2 regions of the Stenotrophomonas sp. 10L48 genome follow, and region 1 is predicted to be linked to the other one. Evidence: riboswitches for the same ligand, from Rfam matches in the RefSeq annotation. Region 1 holds a riboswitch; the other holds the start of a gene.
The links. Region 1 has a riboswitch for glycine ahead of AC1DCU_RS17935 (trimeric intracellular cation channel family protein). Riboswitches for the same ligand answer to the same signal wherever they lie in the genome.
Positions count from the first base shown of each region.

Region 2: it holds a riboswitch for glycine, as region 1 does, so the genes downstream of both, gcvP (aminomethyl-transferring glycine dehydrogenase) here and AC1DCU_RS17935 (trimeric intracellular cation channel family protein) in region 1, are expected to answer to the same signal.

Region 1 covers NZ_JBFTIX010000012.1:73,036-76,436, reverse strand. Annotated here, with positions in the region: gene AC1DCU_RS17945 (multidrug efflux RND transporter permease subunit) at 1-24, opposite strand, end outside; gene AC1DCU_RS17940 (MdtA/MuxA family multidrug efflux RND transporter periplasmic adaptor subunit) at 21-1,187, opposite strand; gene AC1DCU_RS17935 (trimeric intracellular cation channel family protein) at 1,406-2,023, opposite strand; glycine riboswitch at 2,108-2,211, opposite strand; glycine riboswitch at 2,225-2,314, opposite strand; gene AC1DCU_RS17930 (GIY-YIG nuclease family protein) at 2,355-2,612, shown strand; gene AC1DCU_RS17925 (nuclear transport factor 2 family protein) at 2,685-3,116, shown strand; gene AC1DCU_RS17920 (hypothetical protein) at 3,120-3,401, shown strand, end outside.
Region 2 covers NZ_JBFTIX010000007.1:20,330-23,730, reverse strand. Annotated here, with positions in the region: gene gcvP (aminomethyl-transferring glycine dehydrogenase) at 1-1,633, opposite strand, end outside; glycine riboswitch at 1,695-1,797, opposite strand; gene AC1DCU_RS13165 (multidrug effflux MFS transporter) at 2,097-3,323, shown strand.

The DNA.
Region 1 (3,401 bases):
GATGAAGGCGCGCGAGAGGTTCATGCGCCGGCCCTGGTCGATGCCTCCTCGGTGATGATCTCCACCGCGGTGCCGTCTTCCAGCCCGTCGATGCCTTCGATCACCACCTTGTCACCAGCCACCAGGCCGGAACGCACCGCCACGCGTCCGGCGTCGGCCGGACCGAGCACCACCGAGCGACGTTGTGCCTTGTTGTCCTTGTCGACGATGTGCACGTAGTTGCCCTGGCTGCCGAACTGCACGGCGGCATCGGGAATCAGCAGCGCGGGATGCTCACCCAGCTGCAGGCGCACATTGACGAACTGGTTGGGGAACAGCGCCTGGTCGGCGTTGTCGAACTGCGCGCGCAGCTTCAGCGTGCCGGTGGCGGTATCGATGCGGTTGTCGACGCTGGACAGGGTGCCGCTGGCGAGCTGCCGTCGTTCTTCGCGGTCCCAGCTTTCCACCGCCAGCGCCGGCTGCGCCTGCACGGCATCGAGCAGGGCGGGAAGCTCCGGCTCGGGCACGGTGAACAGCACGCTGATCGGCGCCGTCTGCGCCAGCGTGACCAGGCCTTCGGTATCGCTGGCGTGCACCAGGTTGCCTACGTCCAGCCGGCGCAGGCCGACACGGCCGCTGACCGGGGCGATGATGCGCGTGTACTGCAACTGCAGGCGTGCTTCGTCCACCGATGCCTGGTCGCTGAGGCGGCGCCCCTGCAGCTGCCGCACCTTGCTCTGCTGGTCGCTCAGTTCCTGTGCCGACACGTAGTTCTGTCGCTGCAGTTCGCGGTAGCGCTGCAGCTGGCGCTCGGCATTCTCCAGCTCGGCCAGGTTCTGCTGCTGCGTACCCTGTGCGTGCGCAAGCTTCACTTGGTAGGGGCGGGGATCGATCTGTGCCAGCAGGTCGCCGGCGTTGACCTGCTGACCTTCCTGGAAATGCAGGCGCATCAGTTCGCCGTCCACGCGGCTGCGCACCACCACGCTGTGCAGCGGAGTGACCGTACCGACCGCCTTCATCCGCAGCACCAGCGGCTCGGCGCTGGCAAGGGCGATGCGTACAGGCACCGTCTTGCCGCTGCCGGCTTCGCCACTGCCCGCCTCGGCCCGCGGCCACAGCCACCACGCCAGGCCAGCGACAAAGGCAAGACCGGCAACGACCAGCAGCAGGCGGGCACGACGTGAGCGGGAGTTTTCGGCGACAGACATGGGGCATCCTGCGCCCTGCGTGCACGCAGGGTCATGCGGGCCCGTCGGCACCACGAAGGGCCACGGGCAGCGGGGGAGGGGGATTGTCTGGCGGGGCCGCAGGCGCGGCGTGGCTGGATGCCGTCGCGCGTGCGACGGGGCGCCAATGGTAGCGGTTTACGCGGGCGGTCGCCGCGTGACCTTGGTCATGCCACCCCGCCGGTAGTGCCGGCCAGCGCTCAATGTACTTCGTCGTGGTACACGAACTTGGGCATTTCCCAGCGGTAATGGATCGCCAGCAGACGCATGGCGAAACCACCGCCCAGGCAGCACAGGATCGCCGTGGCATCGGCCACGCCCCAGTGCAGCAACAGCAGATACACCGCACCGGTCAGCAGCGAGATGATGGCGTACAGCTCCTTCTGGAAGATCAACGGCACCTCGTTGCAGAGGATGTCGCGCAGCACGCCGCCGAAGGCGCCGGTGAGCATGCCGGCGATCAGCACGATCGGGAGTGCATGGCCGGCCTCGCGCGCGATCGAGCAGCCGATCAGGGTGAAGGCGATCAGGCCCAGGCCATCGAGCACCAGGAAGGTGCGGCGGAAGTGGTGCATCCAGCGCGCCACCCAGGTGGCGATCAGTGCGGCGCACACAGTGAAACCGAGGTACTCCGGGTGTTTCACCCAGCCCAGCGGATAGTGGCCGAGCAGGATGTCGCGCAGCGAGCCGCCACCGAGGGCGGTGACACAGGCGATCATGACCACGCCGAACAGGTCCATGCGGCGGCGGCCGGCAGACAGGGCACCGGTCATGGCTTCGGCGGAAATGGCGATAAGGTAGATGATGGACAGCAGCATGGGACAGGCTCCGGGCGCGGTGGGGCCGGCCATGCGCACATACCGCCACTGCCTGCGCAATGACGGGATGACGATGACCGGTGCCGCTCCCGCTGTCCTTTTGCCTGAGAGTTCAGCGGCGTGAGCCGCGTGCCCCTTCGGCGGATCGTCCCGGGCGTGCCCGGTGACCTCTCTCCAGCTCGGCGAGTCGAATGCATGGTTGGTGGGATTCCAGCCCACCGGCCTGAGCGATCATGGGAGCCTGCGCCTTCGGCGGGCGCCAGCGCGGCGCCTCTCTCCTGCATTCGGTCGCCAGTATATCCGCTGCAGTGCAGCACGGCATAATCCGGCCATGGTTTCGCCCTCCCGCCCGTGGTTCCTGTACCTGCTCGAATGCCGCGACGGCAGCTATTACGCCGGCATCAGCACCGACGTGCAGGCCCGCTTTGCTGCTCACCAGGCCGGCAAGGGGGCCCGCTACACCCGGTCGCGGCCGCCACTGCGGGTCCTGGCGGTGCGTGAGTACCCGGACCGGGCAGCGGCCTCGCGTGCCGAATGGGAGCTCAAGCGGCAGCCGCGCGAACGCAAACTGGCGTGGCTGTTGCAGTAGATCCACGCCATGCGTGGATGGGGCGCATCCGGCCATGCCATGATCGCCCAGCCCTCAGCGCTGGAGACCCGGATGTCCACCGTTGCCCTGTTGTTCGCACTTTCCGCAGCAGCAAGCCCTGCCGCCGACGCCGCCACGATCGCAGCCATCGATGCCACCTGCCACGACTACGTCGACGGTCAACTGGAAGCCGACCCGCAGCGCGTCGCCCGTTCCCTGCATCCGGACCTGGCCAAGCGCGCGGTGCTCGGTGATACACCGGACGAGCGCCTGGGCCTGCGCCGGATGTCGAAGGAAGAGCTGGTTGCGCTGACGAAGCAGGGCGCGTTGAAGACCCCGAAAGATCAATGGGATCGCCGCTGCACGGTGCTGGACGTGACCGGCAACGCCGCATCGGTGCGGCTGGAAACCCCGTGGTTCGTCGACTACTTCCACATGGGCCGCTTCGAGCAGCGCTGGGTCATCGTCAACGCGCTGTGGTACCCGAAGCCGAAGGCGGAGTGACGCATGCGTGCTGCGGGCCGTGCATGGATCGCGCTACTGCTGTTGCTGGCCTTCGTTGACCTGCTACCGGGGCTGTTGTACCTGCTTGGGCTCGCTTGGGTGGAGGGCTGGCCGCAGCCCGCCGACCGCGCGCCCAGTGGTGTGGCGGCATGCAGCAGTGAGCCGCGCATGGGGCACCAACCGATCAACCCCTGGAGCTTCACCGCGCAGTTTTTCGACAAGGATGCGATGAAGAAGAAGGTGCCGGATGTCGAGCGGGAGGCCTACTGGATTGCCCGCCGCCAC
Region 2 (3,401 bases), on a different contig from region 1:
AATCGATCAGTTCCTTGTAGCCCAGCGCCTGCTCGGCCGGCACCAGCGGGTGGATCTGCGAGAACTCCGGCCAGGTCACCGGGATCATTTCGGCGGTGGCGTTGAGCTTCATGGTGCACGAGCCCAGCGGGATCATCGTGCGGTCCATCGCCAGGTCCTTGTCGGCCAGCGAACGCAGGTAGCGCAGCAGTTCGTGCTCGCTGTGGTGGGTGTTGAACACCGGGTGGGTCAGGAACGCGGACTGGCGCAGCAGGCCGGCCGGCAGCGCATCGGCGGTGCTGGCATCGAGCGCGTCCACATCAACGGTGGCACCGAACAGCGCGCCTACGGCGACGATGTCGGCGCGGGTGGCGGTCTCGTCCAGGCTGATGCCGACCGAACTGCTGTCGATCGCACGCAGGTTGTAGCCGGCGGCACGGGCCTTGGCATGGATCGCGTCGGCGTCGACACCGGTGACGTGCAGCGTGTCGAAGAAGTCGGCACCGACCTGCACACCGGCAGTGCGCAGCGCGCTGGCCAGGATGGCGGCCAGGCGATGGGTGCGGCGGGCGATGCGGGTCAGGCCTTCCGGACCGTGGTAGACGGCATACATCGAGGCCATCACCGCCAGCAGCACCTGTGCGGTGCAGATGTTGGAGGTGGCCTTCTCGCGGCGGATGTGCTGTTCGCGGGTCTGCAGGGTCAGGCGGTAGGCCGGGTTGCCCTGTGCGTCGATCGAGACGCCGATCAGGCGGCCCGGCATCGAACGCTTGTAGGCGTCACGGCAGGCCATGAACGCAGCATGCGGGCCACCGAAGCCGAACGGCACGCCGAAACGCTGGCTGTTGCCGACCACGATGTCCGCACCCCATTCGCCCGGGGCGGCCAGCAGGGTCAGTGCCAGCAGGTCGGTGGCCACGGCCACCAGGCCGCCGCGCGCGTGCACGGCATCGACCAGCGCCTTGTAGTCGCCCACCTGGCCGAAGGTGTCCGGGTACTGCAGCAGCAGGCCGAAGGCTTCCGCTTCCAGCGCTTCGGCCGGGGTGCCCACGCGCAGCACGATGCCCATGGGCTCGGCGCGGGTGCGCAGCAGTTCCAGCGTCTGCGGGTGCACGGCGTCGTGCACGAAGAAGGTGTCCGACTTCGACTTGGCCGAGCGCTTGGCCAGGGTCATCGCTTCAGCGGCGGCCGTGGCTTCGTCCAGCAGCGAGGCGTTGGCGATTTCCATGCCGGTCAGGTCGGCGCACAGGGTCTGGAAGTTGATCAGCGCTTCCATGCGGCCCTGCGAGATTTCCGCCTGGTACGGGGTGTAGGCGGTGTACCAGGCCGGGTTTTCCAGGATGTTGCGCAGGATCACGTTCGGCGTGTGGGTACCGTAGTAGCCCTGGCCGATGAAGCTGCGCAGCACGGTGTTCTTGTCGGCGATCGCGCGGATCTTCGCCAGCGCCTGCACTTCGGTGATCGACTCCGGCAGCGCCAGCGGTGCCGGCGACTTGATCTTGGCCGGCACGATGGCATCGGTCATCGCATCCAGCGAGGCGTGGCCGATGACGCCGAGCATCTGCGCGATCTCGGCATCGTTGGGGCCGATGTGGCGCTCGACGAACGCCGAATGGTGCTCGAGCTCACGCAGGGAAGGGGTGTTCTGGGACATGGCGAAGGATCCGTCAGGAAAGGGCACACGCACGGGCACAAGCCGCCGGTCGGCGGTCTGCGGGCGCCCCTCTGTCCTTTTGCCTGAGAGTTTAAAAGCGCGGAAAACCGCAGCTTCGTGCCCCTTCGGCGCCGGATCGAACCGGTCTCTCCAGAGTTCTGTTACGGGTGGTATCGGGCCTGAGCGATTACGGGCGTTGCGCCTTCGGCAGCGGTGACCTGCTTCTCCCACCGTGTTGCCCGCCGATTATAGCTCGTTGCCGGCGCCTGACGGTGGCCCGGGCTGGCCTCACGGGGCTGAATGGCCGATGGCCCGGGCGTGCGTTCTGTGCATCCGTGCATGGCATCGCGCGCATTCCCCACCTATGATGGTGGGATTCTCGTATTCATCTGGCGCCGTCCCTGCTGCAGGGGATCGGCGCCCGCCGTGCGTGTCATGCATGGCCCTGCCGGACGCTTGCCCGATGACCGCCGCCGTTGCTCCTTCCACCCGCCGCATGGCCCTGTTGCTCGCTGGCCTGGCCATGTTCGGTCCGTTCTCGATCGACACCATCTTTCCCGCGTTTCCGCAGCTGGCCCAGCGCCTGGCGGTGGACGAGGTGGCGGTGCAGCAGACCATCAGCGTCTACCTGCTGTTCTACGGCCTGATGAGCCTGGCCCATGGCCCGCTGTCCGATGCGTGGGGACGCAAGCGGGTGATCCTCGGCGGCCTGGTGATCTTCGTCGGCGCCTCGGTGGGCTGTGCGTTGTCTACCGACCTGACCACGCTGCTGGCGTTCCGCGCACTGCAGGGCCTGTCCGCCGGCGTGGGCATGATCGTCGGCCGCGCGGTGATCCGCGATCTGTACCACGGCCACGACGCGCAGCGGCTGATGAGCCAGGTGTCGATGCTGTTCGGTATCGCCCCGGCCATCGCGCCGATCATCGGTGGCTGGATCCTGCTCAGCGGTGCCGGCTGGCCGCTGATCTTCTGGTTCCTGGTGGTATTCGCGCTGGTGCTGCTGGCGGCCACCGCGCGCTTCCTGCCGGAAACCCATCCGGTGGAGGCGCGGATCGCCCTGTCGCCACGCACGTTGCTGCGCGATTACGTGCGCATCGGCTTCAACCCGCGGTTCCTGCGCCTGGCCCTGGCCGGCAGCATCGGGTTCGGCGGCATCTTCCTGTACATCTCCTCGGCGCCGGCCATCGTGATGCAGCACCTGCATCTGGGTGAAGGTGGCTTTGCGTGGTTGTTCATTCCCACCATCGGCGGCATGACCACCGGTTCGTTCCTGTCCGGGCGCATGGCCGGGCACAGCACACCGACCCGGCAGGTCGCGCTCGGTTTCACCCTGTGTGCGGTCTCTGCCGTGTTGAACATCGGCTACGTCACCCTGGCGCCGCAGTTCGCGCTGCCGTGGGCGGTGATGCCGATCTTCCTTGGCGGCATGGGCATGGCGCTGATCTTCCCGATCCTGGCGCTGGCGGTGCTGGACATGTATCCGCTGCAGCGCGGCCTGGCGTCGTCGCTGCAGGCGTTCGTGCAGCTGATGATCAGCACCGTGGTGGCCGGCGTGGTATCGCCGCTGCTGCACAACAACCCGCTGCACCTGGCACTGGGACAGGCGGGCTTCTTCGCGGCCGGCTTCGTGTTCTGGTACTGGGAGCACCAGCGCGAGCGCGCATCAGAGGCAGCCAGCACGGCGCATTGAGCGTCGTGCAGGGGTAGGGCGCGTCATCACGCGCGGATCCGTTGCGGCGCTGCGGGCAGGGATTAGGCTGGGGTTTCC